Linked DNA regions of Skermanella rosea. The main gene of each other region encodes a partner of the protein of the gene in region 2 in a complex. Links are inferred from orthologs where the notes say so. Each region holds a gene or a part of one and is shown on either strand. Other genes may lie near its edges.

Region 1 (6,858 bases), 1.4 Mb from region 2 along the record:
CGGTTTTCCCGGAACGGCGGGCAACTGGAGGCGCGGTAGAAAACGCCTCCCGGAGGCCTTCGAGGAAGGTCGCTCCGGCAGAGAGCCGTCCGATAAATCAGACGCGGCGCTTCTTCGGCGGACGAACGCCGTTGTGCGGGATCGGCGTGACGTCGCGGATCGAGGTGATCGCGAAGCCCACCGACTGAAGCGCGCGCAGGGCCGACTCACGCCCCGAACCAGGACCCTTGACCTCGACCTCGAGGGTCTTCATGCCGTGCTCCTGGGCCTTGCGGCCGGCATCCTCGGCGGCGATCTGTGCCGCGTACGGGGTCGACTTCCGCGATCCCTTGAAGCCCTGGGCACCCGACGACGACCAGGCGATGGTGTTGCCCTGCGCGTCGGTGATGGTGATCATGGTGTTGTTGAACGAGGCGTTGACGTGCGCGACGCCCGAAGTGATGTTCTTGCGCTCGCGACGACGAAGGCGCGCGGAAGCGGCAGAAGGCTTGGCCATGGGTCCTGTCCGTCCTATCTCTTACTTCTTCTTGCCGGCGATCGGCTTGGCCGGACCCTTGCGGGTGCGCGCATTGGTATGCGTGCGCTGCCCGCGGACCGGCAGGCCCTTGCGGTGCCGCAGACCCCGGTAGCTGCCCAGGTCCATCAGGCGCTTGATGTTCATCGCCACCTGACGGCGCAGGTCGCCCTCGACGCGGTAGTCGCTGTCGATCACTTCGCGGATCTTCAGGATCTCGTCGTCGGTCAGTTCGTTGACCCGACGCTCGGCGGGGATGGCGACCTTGCCGCAGATTTCCTTGGCTTTGGAAGGTCCGATACCATGGATATAGGTCAGGCCGATCTCCACGCGCTTCTGCGCCGGGATATTGACGCCAGCAATACGCGCCACGCTCGTCTCCTTAACATTTGATCTGTGGCCCGTAAGGGGCCGTCCGTCTCGGTCACGGTCCTGACCAGCCGCGCCGAATCAGGACGAGTATTCAGGTCTCGGCTCCCTCAGGAACCAAGGAGCGCGGAGTATACCCGCCGCGCTCCTTGAGTCAACCCGTGTCTGTCTTGCAACCGTAACCGAGGGTTTGCGGAAGTCTTCAGGCTGCCTTTTCAGGCCGCCTTGTCTTTCAGCAACGCCTCGATCTGCCCGGTCACCTCGTCGATGTCGGCCATGCCGTCCACCGTCTCCAGAACCCCCCGCGCCTGATAGTAGGGCAGGATCGGCGCGGTCTGCTTATGGTAGGCACCGAGACGGGTGGTCACCGTCTCCGCGTTGTCGTCGGCCCGCCGGGTGAACTCGGTCGAGCCGCAGGCGTCGCAGACGCCCTCGACGGCAGGCTTCTGGAAAGTGTCGTGATAGCCCCGCCCGCACTTGGAGCAGGTGTAGCGGCCGGTGATCCGTTCCACCAGCGCGGCGTCGTCCACCTTCATCTCGATCACATGGTCGAGCTTCAGCCCCTTCTCCTCCAGCATGCGGTCCAGGGCCTCGGCCTGGGGGACCGTACGCGGGAAGCCGTCGAGGATGAAGCCGGCGGCGCAGTCCGGCTGGGAGATACGGTCGGCGATCATCTCGATCATCAGCTCGTCCGGCATCAGCTTGCCGGCCGCCATGATCTCCTTGGCCTGCTGGCCCAGCGGCGCACCGCTGGCGACGACCGCCCGCAGCATGTCCCCGGTCGACAGCTGGACGAGTCCGTGCCGATCCTCGAGACGCTTCGCCTGGGTCCCCTTGCCCGCACCCGGCGGTCCCAGCAGTATCAAATTCATCCTCTCCTCCCCCGCAGCTTAGCCTTCTTGATCAGGCCTTCGTACTGATGCGCCAGCAGATGCGAATGGATCTGCGCGACGGTATCCATCGTGACGGTGACCACGATCAAAAGGCTGGTGCCGCCAAAATAGAACGGGACGGCATACTGCGAAATCAGGATTTCGGGCAATAGGCAGACGACGGACAAATATGCCGCACCCACTACGGTCAGGCGGGTGAGGACATAGTCCAGATAGTCCGCCGTGTTCTTGCCCGGGCGGATGCCGGGGATGAAGCCGCCATACTTCTTCAGATTGTCGGCCGTCTCCGTCGGGTTGAAGACGATCGCCGTGTAGAAGAAGCAGAAGAACACGATCAGCGCCACGTACAGGATGATGTACAGCGGCTGGCCGTGGCCGAGATACGTGGTGACCGCGGTCAGCCACTCGGGCCCCTGACCGCCCGAGAAGCCCGCCACCGTCAACGGCAGCAGCAGCAGCGAGCTTGCGAAGATCGGCGGGATCACGCCCGACGTGTTGAGCTTCAGCGGCAGGTGCGAGCTCTCGCCGCCGAACATCCGGTTGCCGACCTGGCGCTTCGGATACTGGACGATGATCCGGCGCTGGGCGCGCTCCATGAACACGATGAAGAAGATCACGCCCACCGCCATCAGCAGCAGGAAGATGATGAAGAAGGTCGACAGCGCGCCGGTGCGCCCCAGTTCCAGAGTGCCCGCCAGGGCCCGCGGCAGTTCGGCGACGATGCCGGCGAAGATGATCAGCGAGATGCCGTTGCCGACGCCCCGCGCCGTGATCTGCTCGCCCAGCCACATCAGGAAGATGGTGCCGCCGACCAGGGTGATGACGGTGGTGGCCAGGAAGAAGACGCCGGGGTTCTGCACGGCGGCGCCGGCCGAGCCGGTCATGCCCTGTAGGCCCACCGCCATGCCGTACGCCTGTACCGTGGCCAGCAGGACCGTCAGGTAACGGGTGTACTGGTTGAGCTTCTTGCGGCCGCTCTCCCCCTCCTTCTTCATCTGCTCGAGCGTCGGGGACACCGCCGTCATGAGCTGGATGATGATCGATGCCGAGATGTACGGCATGATGTTGAGGGCGAAGATGGTCATACGCGACAGGGCGCCGCCCGAGAACATGTTGAACATGTCCAGGATGCCGCCGGAGTTCTGGCGGAAGATGTCGGCCAGGATGTTCGGATCGATTCCCGGTAGCGGGATATAGGTGCCGAGCCGGTAGATGATCAGGGCCCCGAGGGTGAACCAGATCCGCTTCTTCAGCTCGGTAGCCTTCGCAAAGGCGCCAAAGTTGATATTGGCGGCGAGCTGTTCGGCCGCTGATGCCATATTCTATTCCTCGACGCTCACGTGCGAAGTATGTCGTAACAGGCATGGCCGGCGCCTCCGAAGAGACGCCGGCCAGTCGATCGCGGACCTTTATTCGGCCGCGGGAGCCTCTTCTGCCTTCTTGGGCACCGTGACTTCCACGGTGCCGCCCAGGGCCTCGACCGCCGCAATGGCCGACGCCGAGGCGCCCGCCACCTTGAAGCTCGCCTTGGTCGTCAGCTCGCCCTTGGCCAGCAGGCGGACCCCGTCGCGGCTGTTCTGGGCGACTCCGGCCGCCACCAGGATTTCCCCGGTGATGGTCTGCGAGGCGTCCAGCTTGCCGGACTCGATGGCCTGCTGGATCTTGCCCAGGTTCGCCACGGCATAATCCTTGGCGAAGATGTTGGTGAAGCCGCGCTTCGGCAGGCGGCGATGCAGGGGCATCTGACCGCCTTCGAAGCCCTTGATCGCGACGCCGGTACGCGAGGTCTGACCCTTCACGCCGCGGCCGCCGGTCTTGCCCTTGCCCGAACCGATGCCGCGTCCGACGCGGATGCGGTTCTTGCGGGCGCCGGCATTGTCCCGGATCTCGTTGAGTTTCATGATCTTGTTATCCCCTCGCCCGTTCTCAGCCCTGGCTCTCGACGCGAACCAGATGCTGAACCTTGGCGATCATGCCGCGGACGGAAGGGGTGTCCTCCAGCTCCCGCGTGCGGTGCAGCTTGTTCAGCCCGAGACCGACGAGGGTCTCGCGCTGATCCTTCTTGCGACCGATCGGGCTGCCGATCTGCGTCACGATGACGGTGCTCTTGGTCTCGTCAGCCATGATCAGGCCTCCTTGATCTCGGTGCCGGTCGCGTCGCGACGGCCCAGGATGTCGCTGACCCGGCGGCCGCGGCGGGCGGCCACGGCCCGGGGGCTGACCACCTGCGCCAGGGCGTCGAAGGTCGCCTTGATCATGTTGTGCGGGTTCGAAGTGCCGATCGACTTCGTCACCACGTCCTGCACGCCCAGCGCCTCGAAGATCGCGCGCATCGGACCACCGGCGATGATGCCGGTACCGGTCGGAGCCGCCCGGAGGACGACCCGGCCGGCGCCGAAGTGACCATGCACGTCGTGATGCAGGGTCCGGCCCTCGCGGAGCGGAACGCGGATCATGGTGCGCTTGGCCTGGTCGGTCGCCTTGCGGATCGCTTCCGGCACCTCGCGGGCCTTGCCCGATCCGACGCCGACGCGGCCCTTGGCGTCGCCCACGACCACCAGGGCCGCGAAGCCGAACCGACGGCCACCCTTCACCACCTTGGCGACACGGTTGATGCCGACCAGCTTTTCTACCAGATCGCTCTCTTCGCGGTCGCCACCGCCCCGGTTCTGACGGTCCCGGTTGTCGCCGCCGCGCTGGTCGCGCTCGCCGCCTCTTTCATTGCGTGCCATATTCGGGTCCCCTTAGAACGACAGGCCGGCTTCACGCGCGGCGTCGGCAAGCGCCTTGACGCGCCCGTGGAAGAGATAGCCGCCGCGGTCGAAGACCACCTGCGTGACGCCGGCAGCCGTCGCCCGCTCGGCGATCAGCTTGCCGACCAGCTTGGCGGCCTCGATGTCGGCGCCGGTCTTCAGCTGCTCGCGCAGATCCTTGTCGATGGTCGACGCGGACGCCAGGGTCTTGCCCTCGCTGTCGTCGATCACCTGGACGTAGATATGCTTGCTGGACCGGAAAACCGACAATCTGGGCCGGCCGCCCGCCTTCTTCCTGATCTGCGTACGCACCCGCATCTTGCGGCGTACGTTCAGTTCCCTTGACGTTTTCATCGGCCGTGCCCCTACTTCTTCTTGCCTTCCTTGCGCAGCAGAGTCTCCGTCGCGTACTTGATGCCCTTGCCCTTGTAGGGCTCCGGCTTACGGAACTGACGGATTTCTGCGGCGACTTGGCCGACCTTCTGGCGGTCGGCCCCGGAAACGGAGATCGCGGTCGGACGCTCGGTCTTGATCGTGATCCCGGCGGGGATCGGATACGTCACGTCGTGCGAGTAGCCGAGCTGGAGGACCAGGTCGCTGCCCTGCACGGCGGCACGATAGCCGACGCCGTTGATTTCGAGGTTGACCGTGAAGCCCTCGCTGACGCCCTTGACCATGTTGGCCACGAGCGTGCGCGAGGTCGCCCACATCATCTTGCCGCGCTTGCTGTCCGCATGGCGCGGCTTGACGACGACCTTGCCGTCATCGAGCGAGGCCGCGATGTCATCGATCAGGGTCATGCTGAGCTGGCCCAGCTTGCCCTTGGCCGTCAGGGTCTGGCCGTTGACGGCGACGTCAACGCCAGCCGGGACCGGCACGGGGTGTTTACCAATTCGTGACATGGCTGCCTCTTAGAACACGCGGCAAAGCACTTCACCGCCGACATTGGCGGCGCGGGCTTCGTTGTCGGACATCACGCCCCGCGGGGTCGACAGGATCGAGATCCCGAGACCGTTGTAGACGCGCGGCAGGTCCTTGATCTTCGAGTAGACGCGACGGCCGGGCTTGGACACGCGGCTGATGGTCTTAATGACCGGCTCGCCCTCGTGATACTTCAGCTCGATCCGGAGCTGCGCGATACCGGGGCGCAGTTCCTCCTGGAAATAGCCGCGGATGTAACCCTCGCGCTTCAGAACTTCCAGCACGCTCGCCCGCAGCTTGGATGCCGGGCTGTCGACGCTGGTCATGTGAGCCCGCTGACCGTTGCGGATGCGGGTCAGCATATCGCCCAAAGGATCGCTCAAAGACATCTTTCCGATCCCCCCTTACCAGCTCGACTTCGTCATGCCCGGGATCTGGCCGTTGGAGGCCAGGTCGCGGAGCGTGATGCGCGAAAGCTTGAACTTGCGATAGAACGCGCGCGGACGACCGGTCATCTCGCAGCGGTTGCGGACGCGGGTCCGGCTCGAGTTGCGCGGCATCTCCGCGAGCTTGAGGCGGGCGGCGAACTGCTCTTCGGGCGTCAGAGCGGGGTCCTTGGCGATCGCCTTCAGCGCCGCGCGCTTGTTGGCGAACTGCTTGACCATGCGCTCACGGCGCTTGTTCTTCTGGATGGCACTCGTCTTGGCCATGGCTGTAACCTCCTGCCGCTCAGCTGACGAACGGCATGTCGAAGCCCTTGAGGAGCGCCTTGGCCTCCTTGTCGGTCTTCGCAGTCGTCACGATGATGATGTCCATGCCCCGGATCTCGTCGATCTTGTCGTAATCGATTTCCGGGAAGATGATCTGCTCTTTCAAGCCCATGGCGTAGTTGCCGCGGCCGTCGAAGCTGTTGCCCGGCACGCCGCGGAAGTCGCGGACACGCGGCAGGGCAACCGTCACCAGACGGTCGAGGAACTCGTACATGCGCTCGCGACGCAGGGTCACCTTGCAGCCGATCGACATGCCTTCACGCAGCTTGAACTGAGCGATCGACTTGCGGGCCTTGGTCACCACCGGCCGCTGGCCAGCGATTGCAGTCAGTTCGGCCACGGCCGAATTGACTTTCTTGCCGTCGGAGGTCGCCTCGCCAACACCCATGTTGATGACGATCTTCTCGATCCGCGGAACTTCCATGTCGTTGGCGTAGTTGAACTCAGCCTTCAACTTCGGGCGTACGACGTCGTCGTATTGCTTCTTCAGCCTGGTCGTCATGGTGGCGCTCACAGATCGATGACTTCGCCGGACCGCTTGGCGACGCGCACCTTGCGGCCATCCTCGAGGGTTTTGAACCCCACGCGGGTCGGCTTGTTGTCTTTGGGGTCGACATGGGCGACGTTGGAGACGTGGA
Region 2 (11,242 bases):
TCGAAGGCTTCGTACACTCGCTGGGGCCGTTGGAGCGAACCACCCGCAAGCTGATGGAGGAGGGCCGGATCGCGCCCCCGCCGGCCACGTCAAGAAACTTCCCTTGATCCGCACCGCCGCCGTGCCATGACAGCTCCGGTGGCAGCACGCGCGGAGGGCGGAACGGACGTTCCAGTCCCGACCGCCGTCCGGTGCCTCCTGTTGGTGGCACGCCTGCATGGGGCCGGTGCCGATGTCGACCGGGTCATTCGAACCCTGATGCCGGGTCGCGAGCCTTCGGCCGGAGAACTCGTCCGCGCCGCCCGGACGGCCGGTCTTGAAGCCTCATCGCACGTCGGGCTGGATTGGGAACGCCTCCGCGCCCTTGCTTCCTCGGCACCCGTCATCGCGATGCTGCGGAACGGCAATGCGGTCGTCGTCCATGGCATCGCGGCGGACGGCGGTACCGCCGTGGTGCTGGACCCCCTGGCGGATCGCCCTGCGCCGCTGGTGCTGCCGCGAGCACGGTTCGAAGCCGCATGGACCGGCGTGGCCGTGCTGATACTGCCGCCGGCGGCGTCCCGTCCGTCCCCGCCGGCGGACCGTGACGGAGAGCGCCGGTTCGGACTGGGCTGGTTCGTGCCCGAACTGCTGCGGCAGCGCGCCCTCATGGGCGACGTTGTCCTGGCCGCCCTGATGATTCATGCCATCGCGCTCGCTGTGCCGGTCTTCTTCCAGATCGTCGTCGACAAGGTGCTGGTCCACGAGGGTTTCTCCACCCTGGCGGTGCTCGGCGTCGGGATCGTCGCGGCGATCCTGGTGGAGGCCGTACTGGGATTCCTGCGCGGGACGCTGCTGCTCCACGCCACGACCAAAGTGGATATCCGGGTCGCGGCCAGGACCTTCGCCCATCTGCTGTCCCTGTCGCCCGCCTTCTTCGAGACATCGGCCGCCGGGGTGCTCGCGAAGCACATGCAGCAGGCCGAACGCGTCCGGGAGTTCCTGACGGGCCGGATGATGCTGACGCTGCTGGATGCTTCCGTGCTGATGGTGTTCCTGCCGGTTCTCGCCTTCTACAGCCCGCACCTGACCGCCGTGGTGCTTGGATTCTCCGCCACCATGGCGGCGGCGGTCGGCGTGCTCATCGTTCCCTACCAGCGCCGCCTCCGTCGGCTTTACAGGGCCGAGGGCGAGCGGCAGGCCCTGTTGGTCGAGACGATCCACGGCATGGCGACGGTGAAGGCGCTGGGCCTCGAACCGGAGCGCCGCCGCGCCTGGGAGGATGGCGCCGCGGACGCCGTCACGCATCATTTCGAAGTCGGAAGGATCGGCGTGGTCGCCCGCACGGCGTCAGCCCTGCTGGAGAAGCTGATGACGGTCGCCATCGTCTGGCTGGGCGCGCTCGCGGTGATCGACCAGCGAATGACGGTGGGCGAATTGGTCGCCTTCCAGATGCTGGCTTCCCGGGTCAGCGCGCCGCTGGTCCAGATCGTTTCGCTGGTACACGAGTACCAGGAGGCCGCCCTGTCGGTTCGCATGCTGGGAGAGATCATGGACGCGCCGCCCGAGCGCGGTTCGGCGGAAGGCCTGCGGCCGGACCTCGCCGGAGGGATCGAGTTCCGCGGAGTCACCTTCCGCTATCCGGGCCGGGATCCGGGAACGCCGGAACCGGCGCTCGCCGACGTCTCCGCGACGATCCGGGCAGGTCAGTTCGTCGGCGTGGTCGGCCGAAGCGGATCGGGCAAGACCACCTTCGCGCGGCTGATCCAGGGGTTCCACGCGGCCGAGGCTGGGCTGATCCTGCTGGACGGCCACGACATCCGGGAGATCGACCTGGCCCACCTTCGCCGCAGCATCGGCGTGGTGCCGCAGGACGCCTTCCTGTTCCGCGGCACCATCCGGGAGAACATAGCGCTTTCCAGGCCGGATGCCCCCCCGGGCGAGGTCGCGGAGGCGGCCGGGCTGGCCGGGGCGGCGGAATTCATCCAGCGGCTGCCGCACGGGTTCGACACGATGCTGGAGGAAGGGGCGGTCAACCTGTCCGGCGGCCAGAAGCAACGGCTGTCGATAGCCCGTGCCCTGCTCCGCCGGCCGCCCATCCTGATCCTGGACGAGGCGACCAGCGCGCTTGACCCGGACAGCGAGGCCGAGGTCCAGGCCAACCTTCACCGGATCGCCCGCGGCCGGACGACACTCCTGGTTTCCCATCGGCTGACCACGCTTCGCGACGCCGACCTGATCCTGGTGTTCGAGCACGGCCGGATCATCGACAGCGGGCGGCATGACGATCTGGTCGAGAGGTGCGCGCTTTACCGGCAGCTCTGGACCCAGCAGACCAGCCGGATAGCCTCGGCATGACCGGTACCGGGGCAAGGCACGCGGTCGCGACCACCCGTCCGGCGGCATTGGCGCTCGAACTGCGCCCCGCGCCCTTCCCGGCCCGGCTGATGCTCCATGTCCTGGCCGCCTGCATCGCAGGAGGGATCGGCTGGGCCGCGTGGGCCAGGATCGACCGGGTGGTCGCGGCCCCCGGGCGCCTCGTGACGACTCAGCCCCTGGTCGTCGTACAACCCTTGGAAACATCGATCATCCGCACGCTCGACGTCTCCCCAGGCGACGTCGTGCGGGCGGGTACCGTGGTCGCCACGCTCGACCCGACCTTCGCGGAGGCCGACGCCGCGACCCTGCGCGTCCGGCTCGCAAGCCTGGAAGCGCAGATCGGCCGCCTTGAAGCGGCGGCGTCGGACACGGCACCGACGGCGCCGACCGGGCCGGAAGGCCGGATCCAGGCGGAAATCCTGGAGCGCCAGCGGGCCGAGCGCCGAGCCAGGCTCGACGCCTTCGAGCAGCGGGCATCCCGCATAGCGGCGGCGCTGGCGACCAACCGGGCCGGCCAGCAGGATCTCGCGGGCCGCCTCGCGGTCTTCGCCGAGATCGAAGCCATGAGACGCGACCTGTACGACAGGCAGACCGGATCGCGGCTCCAGCTGCTGGAGGCGACGAGCCAGGCGCTTGCGCTGCGCGGGCAGATCAACGACCTGCGGAACCGCGAGGCCGAACTGCTCCATGAGCAGCGCGAAATAGAGGCCGAGCGGATCGCCTATGTCGGCGAATGGCACCGCCATATCTCCGAGGAACTGGTCGAGAGCCGCCGCGAGCGCGCCGACATCGCGGAAAGGTTGGCGAAAGCCGAGCGGCGCAGCAGCCTCGTCGCACTGATCGCTCCCGTCGACGCGGTGGTGCTGGAACTGGCGCGCCTGTCCGTCGGATCGGTCGTCCGTGACGCCGAACCGCTGGTGACCCTGGTCCCGCTCGGCGTGCCGCTGGAGGTGGAGGCCGATATTCCCGCCCGGGACATCGGGATGGTCGAACCGGGCGCCCGCGTGCGGGTTAAGCTGGAGGCGTTTCCGTTCCAGCGCCACGGCACCCTGGAAGGCGAGGTGCGCACGATCAGCGCCGACGCGTTCCATGGGCGGGCCGGCGTGGAAGGGGTTCAGGGCGGCGCCTATTTCAGGGCCCGCATCCGCCTGCTGACCCACAAGCTTCGCGGCGTACCGGAAAACCGGCGGCCGGGACCGGGCATGGTCGCCGAGGCGGAGATAAAAGTCGGGACCCGGACCGTCCTCTCCTACCTGCTTTACCCGGTGTTCCGGCTGTTGGACGAGAGCCTGCGGGAGCCGTGAGGCTGCCCGCGCGGATCGTCCGCTCCGACACGACGGATCAGACCAGTCGGCTCTGCTCGATCGCGGCCCGGATGAAGTCGGTGAACAGCGGGTGCGGGTTCAGCGGCTTCGACTTCAGCTCGGGATGGAACTGAACGCCGACGAACCAGGGGTGGCCCGGCAGCTCGACGATCTCCGGCAGGGTCCCGTCGGGCGACAGGCCAGAGAACAGCAGGCCCGCCGATTCCAGCTGGCCACGGAAGTTGATGTTGACTTCGTAGCGGTGACGGTGCCGCTCGCTGATCGTTTCCGACTCATAGATCTCGCGGATCTTCGATCCCTCGACCAGACGGCAGGGATAGGCACCCAGCCGCATGGTGCCGCCCAGGTCGTCGCCGCCGGTGCGGAACTCGGTCTGATTGCCGCGCTGCCACTCGGTCATCAGGCCGACAACGGGGACGACGTCGCGGCCGAACTCGGTCGAGCCCGCGTTCGGCACGTCTGCCATGTGCCGCGCCGCCTCGATCACCGCCATCTGCATGCCGAAGCAGATGCCGAAATAGGGCACCTTGTGCTCGCGGGCGAATTGCACCGCCCGGATCTTGCCTTCCGAGCCGCGCTCGCCGAAACCGCCGGGCACCAGGATGCCGTGGACATGCTCCAGATGCTGGACCGCGTCGTCGGACTCGAAGATCTCCGCGTCGATCCAGTCCAGCTTGACCCGGACATTGTTGGCGATGCCGCCGTGGATCAGCGCCTCGGCCAGCGACTTGTAGCTGTCGAGCAGGCTGGTGTACTTGCCGACCACGGCGATGGTCACCTCGCCCTCGGGCTGGCGGACCGTCTGCACGATCCGGCGCCAGCGGCTCAGGTCCGGCTCGCCGTCGTGGGGCAGGCCGAAATAGCTCAGCACCTGGACGTCGAAGCCCTGCTCGTGGTAGCTGATCGGAACCGCGTAGATCGTGTCCACGTCGAGCGCCGCGATCACCCTCTCCTGCCGGATGTTGCAGAACAGGCCGATCTTCCGGCGCTCGCTCTCCGGGATCGGCCGGTCGGCGCGGCACAGCAGTATCGTCGGCTGGATCCCGACGCTCAGCAGTTCCTTCACCGAGTGCTGGGTCGGCTTGGTCTTCAGCTCGCCGGCCGACGGGATGTAAGGCAGCAGCGTCAGGTGGATGAACAGCGCGCGGTCGGTCCCGACCTCGTTGCCGAACTGGCGGATCGCCTCGAGGAAGGGCGTGCTCTCGATGTCGCCGACGGTGCCGCCGATCTCGCACAGGACGAAGTCCTCGTCCGTGATGTCTGCCCGGATGAACTCCTTGATGGCGTCGGTCACGTGCGGGATGACCTGGACGGTGGCGCCCAGATAGTCGCCGCGCCGCTCGCGCTGAATCACGGTGGAATAGATCCGCCCGGTGGTGACGTTGTCGCTCCGGCGGGCCGAGACGCCGGTGAATCGCTCATAATGGCCGAGATCGAGGTCGGTCTCCGCCCCGTCGTCGGTGACGTAGACCTCGCCGTGCTGGTACGGGCTCATGGTGCCCGGATCGACGTTGAGGTAGGGGTCGAGCTTGCGCAGGCGGACCTTGAAGCCGCGCGCCTGGAGCAGCGCGCCGAGGGCCGCCGAGGCGAGGCCTTTGCCGAGCGAGGAGACGACGCCGCCGGTAATGAAAATGTACCGAGTCATGGTGCCTTGCCGATCCGGGAGTGAACACTGTGCCTGAAATGAGAGAGGCGGCCGACCAGCCGCCTCCCGACCACTTGATGCCCGGCCCTGCTTCCGGGCCCCTGCCGCCTACTGGGAGACGGGCGCCGACGGTGCGGCGGGAGGTGCCGGCGGGGCGTCCGCCGGGGGAGCCGACTGCTGGGGCGCCGGCGGCATCGAATCGATAATCGACCGCGGGCTGGAATGGCTGCCCGCCATCACCGCCAGGACAAGGCTCGTCAGCATGAAGCAGCCCGCCAGGATCGCGGTGGTGCGGGTCAGCAGGTTCGCCGTGCCGCGGGCCGACATCATGCCGCCGCCACCGCCGCCGCCGATGCCCAGCCCGCCGCCTTCCGATTTCTGCACCAGCACCACGCCGATCAGCGAGATCGCGATCAGCAGGTGCACGACCAGAACCACTGCTTCCATGGTTCGGAAACCTTCTCTGAAAAGAAAACCATTCTCAAAAACCGATAAGCGCGCCAGCCGCCCCTTTCGGATGGGCATGGCGCGCCTCCGGCCGATATTTACTAACTCGTCGCCGGTTTCGCTAGCGGCAAGTTTCCGCGATCGCCCAAAAATCGTCGGCCACCAGGCTGGCGCCCCCGACCAGGGCACCGTCCACGTCCTCGACCGCCATCAGTTCCGCGGCGTTGGACGGCTTCACCGAACCGCCGTACAGGATGCGCACCGCGTCGGGCTTCCCGGCCCGGCCGGCGAGGGTGGCGCGGATATGGGCGTGCACCTCGGCCACGTCGGCGGCCGTCGCGGTCTTGCCCGTGCCGATGGCCCAGACCGGCTCGTAGGCGATGACCGTGTTCGCGGCGTCGGCGCCCGCCGGGAGCGATCCCGCCACCTGGGAGGCCACGACGGCCAGCGCCTGCCCCGCTTCCCGCTGCTCCAGCGTCTCGCCGACGCAGACGATGGCGACCAGACCGGCGGCATGGGCGGCCGCCGCCTTGGCCGCGACCAGGGCGTCGTCCTCGCCATGGTTCTGCCGCCGCTCGGAATGCCCGACGATGACGAATCCGGCGCCCGCGTCCGCCAGCATCGGGGCGCCGATGTCGCCGGTATGGGCGCCCGATTCCTTCGGGTGGCAGTCCTGGCCGCCGACCGCGAGAGGCGTACCGGCGACGGCGCCGGCGACAGGATGGACGAGGGTGGCGGGCGGGCAGACCAGCATGTCGAAACCGACCGTCCCGGCCGAGGCCAGCCGGCGGGCCAGGTCGGTCGCCAGTTCCAGCCCGGCGGCGTGGAGGCCGTTCATCTTCCAGTTTCCGGCGATCAGCTTGCGGCGTGCGGGCATGGGCTCCATCTCGTCGTGGGTTGCAGCGAATGTGGGACGCTGTCTAGCAAGCGCGGGCGCGCAATTCCACACCGGCGCGCATCCGCCGGCGGTCCCGGCGGGGGGGGGTGCCCCGGGAAATCCTCTGTTGCCGCTATGGGGACCGGCACCTATGATGCCGCGCCATCGCGGCGGCGCCGTCGCAACGTAGTCATAATTGCCGGTCCGACCGGCCCCGCTTTCAAGACGTTGGAACATGCTTCAAGCCCTGCGCAGCACCGTCGGTTCATGGGTCGTCAAGATCCTGTTCGTCCTCCTGATCCTCAGCTTCGCGGTATGGGGCATCGGCGACATCTTCCGTGGCCGGACCGACACCACCGTGGCCGAGGTCGGGGACGTGAAGATCTCGACCCAGGAACTGGACAACGCCTTCCGCCAGGAGCTGAACAGGCTGCGCCAGATGTTGGGCGGCCAGATCGACGCCGAGCAGGCCCGCCAGCTGGGCTTGGTCGACCAGACGCTGGAGCAGCTCGTCCAGCGGACCCTGCTGAGCCAGGCGGCCGACGAGGCCGGGCTGCGGGTCAGCGACCAGCTCGTGCTGAGCGAACTGCGCGAGGAGCCGGCGTTCCGCAACCAGCTCGGCCAGTTCGATCCGGACCAGTTCCGCCGCATCCTGGCCGCCAATCAGCTGACCGAGGAAGGCTACGTCCAGATCCTGCGCTCGGAGATCAAGCGGACCCAGCTGGTCGGCGCGGTGGCCGCGGGCGCCCAGGCCCCGGCGCCGCTGGTCGAGGACCTGTTCCGCCGGCAGGCCGAGCGTCGGGTCGCCGAGACGATCCTGGTGCCCAACGCCACCATGGGCGACGTCGGCGTGCCCGACGATGCCGCCCTGGCCGCCTTCCATCAGGAGAAGGCGGTCCGCTTCACCGCGCCGGAGTACCGCAAGCTGACGGTCGCCCTGCTGACGGCCGACGACGTCGCCGGCGAGATCGCCGTTTCCGACGAGGACCTGCGGGCCGCCTACGATGCCCGGGCCGCCGAGTTCCAGACGCCCGAGCGCCGGACCGTCGACCAGGTCCTGGTCCAGGACGAAGAGACCGCGCGGAAGATCGAAACGTCCCTCGGCCAGGGCCAGACCCTCGAGGAGGCGGCGGCGGGCGCCGGTGCGGAGGTGCTGACGCTCAACGGCCTCGCCCGCGAGGATCTGCTCGGCGAACTGGCCGAACCGGTGTTCGCCCTCCAGGAAGGGGCGGTCAGCGCTCCGATCCAGAGCCCTCTCGGCTGGCATGTCATGCGGGTCAAGGATGTCGAGCCGGGCAGCGTGCAGACCTTCGAGCAGGTGCGGGACACTCTCCTGGCCGAGCTGAAGCGCGACCGCGCGGTGGACCAGGTCTACGAACTGGCCAACAAGGTCGAGGACGAGCTGGCCGGCGGTGCCAGCATCGAGGACACGGCCCAGCGGCTCGGCCTCCGCGTGACCCAGGTCGAGGCGATCGACGCGACCGGCCGGCGGCCGGACGGCGGCGCGGTGGAAGGGTTGCCCGGCGCCCAGCAGATCGCCCAGGCGGCTTTCGCGCTTCAGCAGGGCGGAACCGGCAATCTGACCGAGATCCAGGGCGGCGACTATTTCATCGCCCGGGTCGACGCCATCACCCCGGCGGCGCTCCGGCCGCTCGACGCCATCCGCGACGAGGTGGTCGCCGCCTGGCAGGCCGAGCAACGCTCCAAGCTGGCGGCCCAGCGCGCCGAGGAAGTGGCTGAGCGGCTGCGGGCCGGCACGCCGGCCACCGAGGCGGCATCCCTGGTGCCGGGCGCCATCGAGGGCGTGACCCCGCCCCTGACCCGGGCCGGCCGCGAAACCGGCGGCCTGCCGCCCGCTTCCGTCCAGCAGCTCTTCGAGATGGCCCAGGGGGAGGTCGCGGTGGCGCCGACCCAGGACGGGCAGCTGGTTATCCGCCTCCGCGACATCCAGCAGGCCGATCCGGCCGCGTCGGAACCGCAGGTGGCGCAGCTCCGCCAGGGCGTCCAGCAGGCCGTCGCGGGCGACCTTCTGGCCCAGTTCACCGACGCGCTGCGTCAGAGCCATGCGGTGTCGATCCACCAGTCCACCGTCGACTCCCTGTTCCAGCGGAACTGATCCACCATGAAGGCCCTGCCCGCCCGTCCCGGCTTTGTCGAAACCTACGGGGCCGGCCGTCCCCAGGTCGTCTGGACCACGCTGGTCAGCGACCTCGAAACCCCGGTCTCGGCCATGATCAAGCTGGCCGATGGCCAGAAGAACTGCTTCCTTCTGGAATCGGTGACCGGCGGCGAGGTACGCGGCCGATATTCCTTCATCGGGCTGAAACCGGACCTGATCTGGCGGTGCCGGCGCGACAAGGTGGAGATCAACCGGCGAGCCCGGTTCGACGCCCAGGCGTTCGAGCCGACCGGCGAGCCGCCGCTCCAGGCCTTGCGCGGACTGCTGGCGGAAAGCCGGATCGACCTGCCGGCCGAGCTGCCGCCCATGGCGGCCGGGCTGTTCGGCTATCTGGGCTACGACATGGTCCGGCTGATCGAGCGGCTACCCGACGACAACCCGGACATGCTCGGCATTCCGGACGCGATCCTGATGCGGCCGACCATCATCGCGGTGTTCGACGGGATCCAGAACCAGATCACCCTGGTCACGCCGGTCTGGCCGTCTGCCGGCCTGGATGCCGAGGCCGCCTACGACCTGGCCCTGGAGCGGCTGGGCGACGCCATCTCGGACCTGGAGCGCAACCTGCCCTACCGGCGCGAGGCGACGGCGGTGACGCGGGCCCTGCCGGAGCCGGTGTCGAACACCACGCGCGAGGAATATCACGCGATCGTCGAGCGGGCGAAGGAGTACATCCGGGCCGGCGACGTGTTCCAGGTCGTGCCCTCGCACCGGTTCAGCGTCCCGTTCGAGCTGCCGCCCTTCAGCCTGTACCGGGCGTTGCGGCGGCTGAACCCGTCGCCGTTCCTGCTGTACCTGGATTTCGAGGATCTCAGCATCGTCGGGTCCAGCCCGGAGATCCTGGTGCGGCTGCGGGACGGCAAGGTGACGATCCGCCCGATCGCCGGCACCCGCAAGCGTGGCGCCACGCCGGAGGAGGACAAGGCCCTCGCGGCAGACCTGCTGTCCGATCCCAAGGAACTGTCGGAGCACCTGATGCTGCTCGACCTGGGCCGCAACGATGTCGGGCGCGTGGCCGAGATCGGCTCCGTGACGGTGACGGAACGCATGGTGATCGAGTACTACTCCCACGTCATGCACATCGTTTCGAACGTCGAAGGAACGATCGACCCGAAATACGACGCGCTGGACGCGCTGTTCGCAGGATTTCCCGCCGGTACGGTATCGGGAGCGCCCAAGGTGCGGGCCATGGAGATCATCGACGAGCTGGAGAAGGCCCGGCGCGGGGTCTATGGCGGCTGCGTCGGCTATTTCGGCGCGAACGGCGCCATGGATACCTGCATCGCGCTGCGCACCGCCGTGCTGAAGGACGGCGTGATGCATGTCCAGGCCGGCGGCGGCGTGGTCGCCGACAGCGATCCGGAATCCGAGTACCAGGAAACGGTGAACAAGTCCCGCGCGCTGATCCGTGCGGCGGAAGAGGCCGTCAGGTTCGCCTCGTCGCGGTGACCATCGCGGTGACGCGGCCGGCGGGAAGCCGGCCGCTCCTCCCGGCGCAGCGGGCGACGGCGGTCAGGCCGCCGACGCCACGCCGTCGAAATCGAACCCGGCGCCTTCGACAGCGTCCTTGACGGCGTCCGCCGACAGGCTGCCGTCCACCGCGACGGTACCGGCCGCCAGGTCGACCTCGACCTTCGCCTGCCCGTCCTTGGCGATGATGGCATTGGTGACCGACCGGGCGCAGCCGCCGCAGGTCATTCCGGATACCTTGTACGTCGTGCTCATGGTTCTCTCCTCGGTGCTTCTGGTTGGATAGTGGACATCGCTTCAGCCGTGGGGCTTCAGCCGTTGGGCTGGCGGTGCTTCAGGACGGCGCTCACGGGCACCAGCGCGAAGCCGCGCGCAGCGACGGCCGGAAGCCATTGCGCCAGCGCGTCGACCGTGGCGTCGTGCGGGTGGCCGATCGCGACGGCGTAGCCCTGCCGCCTGGCCACGGCCTCGACCTTCGCGAGGCTGGCCCGCACCGACGCGGGGCTCATGTCGTGGTCCAGGAAGACATCCCGGCCGACGGTCGGCACCTGCAGTTCGCGGGCGATGCCGGAGGCGACGCTACGCGTCGTGGTGCGGCTGTCCAGGAACATCAGCCCGCGCCGGTGAAGCTCCGACAGGACGGTACGCATGCCCGGCCGGTCCTCGGTGAACCGGCTGCCCATGTGGTTGTTGATGCCGATATACCCGTCGAACGCCTTCAGGCCCTGTTCGAGCCGCCGCAGCAGCTCTCCGCTGCCGGCGCTCACCGTCATGGCGCCCGGCCCGGGATCTATGTCGCCGCCCTGGGGCTCCATCGGGATATGGACCATCAACTCGTGCCCGGCCGCGCGGGCCGCCCGGGTCTGCCGGGGCAGGTCGTTGGCATAGGGCAGCCACGCCAGGGTCAGCGGCCCCGGCAGCCCGACGACGCGGGCGCTCCT

The links.
Region 1: the proteins of secG (region 2) and secY are in contact, whole or in part, in a crystal structure (PDB 5AWW), measured with the Thermus thermophilus proteins. The link is inferred for Skermanella rosea from one-to-one orthologs. Residues at the interface, in WP_223903268.1 of Thermus thermophilus: Tyr5, Ile9, Tyr12, Leu13, Ala16, Leu19, Val20, Val23, Leu24, Gln26, Glu27, Pro28, Gln30, Gly31, Ala32, Asp34, Leu35, Met36, Gly37, Gly38, Ser39, Ala40, Asp41, Leu42, Phe43, Ala45, Arg46, Val48, Tyr53, Thr56; in WP_096411648.1 of Thermus thermophilus: Leu14, Gln16, Arg17, Phe20, Ile34, Pro35, Pro37, Ile72, Arg108, Arg109, Asn112, Gln113, Arg116, Ile117, Ile120, Pro145, Gly146, Trp147, Phe152, Phe155, Val156, Val159, Thr160, Val162, Ala163, Gly164, Ala166, Leu167, Trp170, Glu173.

Annotation. Positions count from the first base shown.
Region 1 is NZ_CP086111.1:1,281,654-1,288,511, reverse strand. The notes cover bases 924-3,808. They hold secY (preprotein translocase subunit SecY), read right to left. Parts: upstream 3,096-3,808; coding sequence 1,752-3,095; downstream 924-1,751. Other genes in these bases: rpmD (50S ribosomal protein L30), read right to left, coding at 3,703-3,808; rplO (50S ribosomal protein L15), read right to left, coding at 3,186-3,677; JL101_RS06010 (adenylate kinase), read right to left, coding at 1,099-1,755. In the rest of the region: rpsK (30S ribosomal protein S11), read right to left, coding at 98-496; rpsM (30S ribosomal protein S13), read right to left, coding at 518-886; more of rpmD, read right to left, coding at 3,809-3,900; rpsE (30S ribosomal protein S5), read right to left, coding at 3,903-4,508; rplR (50S ribosomal protein L18), read right to left, coding at 4,521-4,883; rplF (50S ribosomal protein L6), read right to left, coding at 4,895-5,431; rpsH (30S ribosomal protein S8), read right to left, coding at 5,441-5,839; rpsN (30S ribosomal protein S14), read right to left, coding at 5,855-6,160; rplE (50S ribosomal protein L5), read right to left, coding at 6,180-6,722; rplX (50S ribosomal protein L24), read right to left, coding at 6,731-6,858. UniProt on the Bacillus subtilis protein: The central subunit of the protein translocation channel SecYEG. Consists of two halves formed by TMs 1-5 and 6-10.
Region 2 is NZ_CP086111.1:2,650,915-2,662,156, reverse strand. Bases 4,107-7,060 are described here. They hold secG (preprotein translocase subunit SecG), read right to left. Parts: upstream 5,776-7,060; coding sequence 5,437-5,775; downstream 4,107-5,436. Other genes in these bases: JL101_RS12195 (peptidylprolyl isomerase), read left to right, coding at 6,888-7,060; tpiA (triose-phosphate isomerase), read right to left, coding at 5,897-6,652; JL101_RS12210 (CTP synthase), read right to left, coding at 4,107-5,328. In the rest of the region: JL101_RS12225 (hypothetical protein), read left to right, coding at 1-107; JL101_RS12220 (peptidase domain-containing ABC transporter), read left to right, coding at 205-2,337; JL101_RS12215 (HlyD family type I secretion periplasmic adaptor subunit), read left to right, coding at 2,334-3,662; more of JL101_RS12210, read right to left, coding at 3,700-4,106; more of JL101_RS12195, read left to right, coding at 7,061-8,768; trpE (anthranilate synthase component I), read left to right, coding at 8,775-10,280; JL101_RS12185 (heavy-metal-associated domain-containing protein), read right to left, coding at 10,344-10,556; JL101_RS12180 (divergent polysaccharide deacetylase family protein), read right to left, coding at 10,613-11,242. UniProt on the Bacillus subtilis protein: Involved in protein export. Participates in an early event of protein translocation.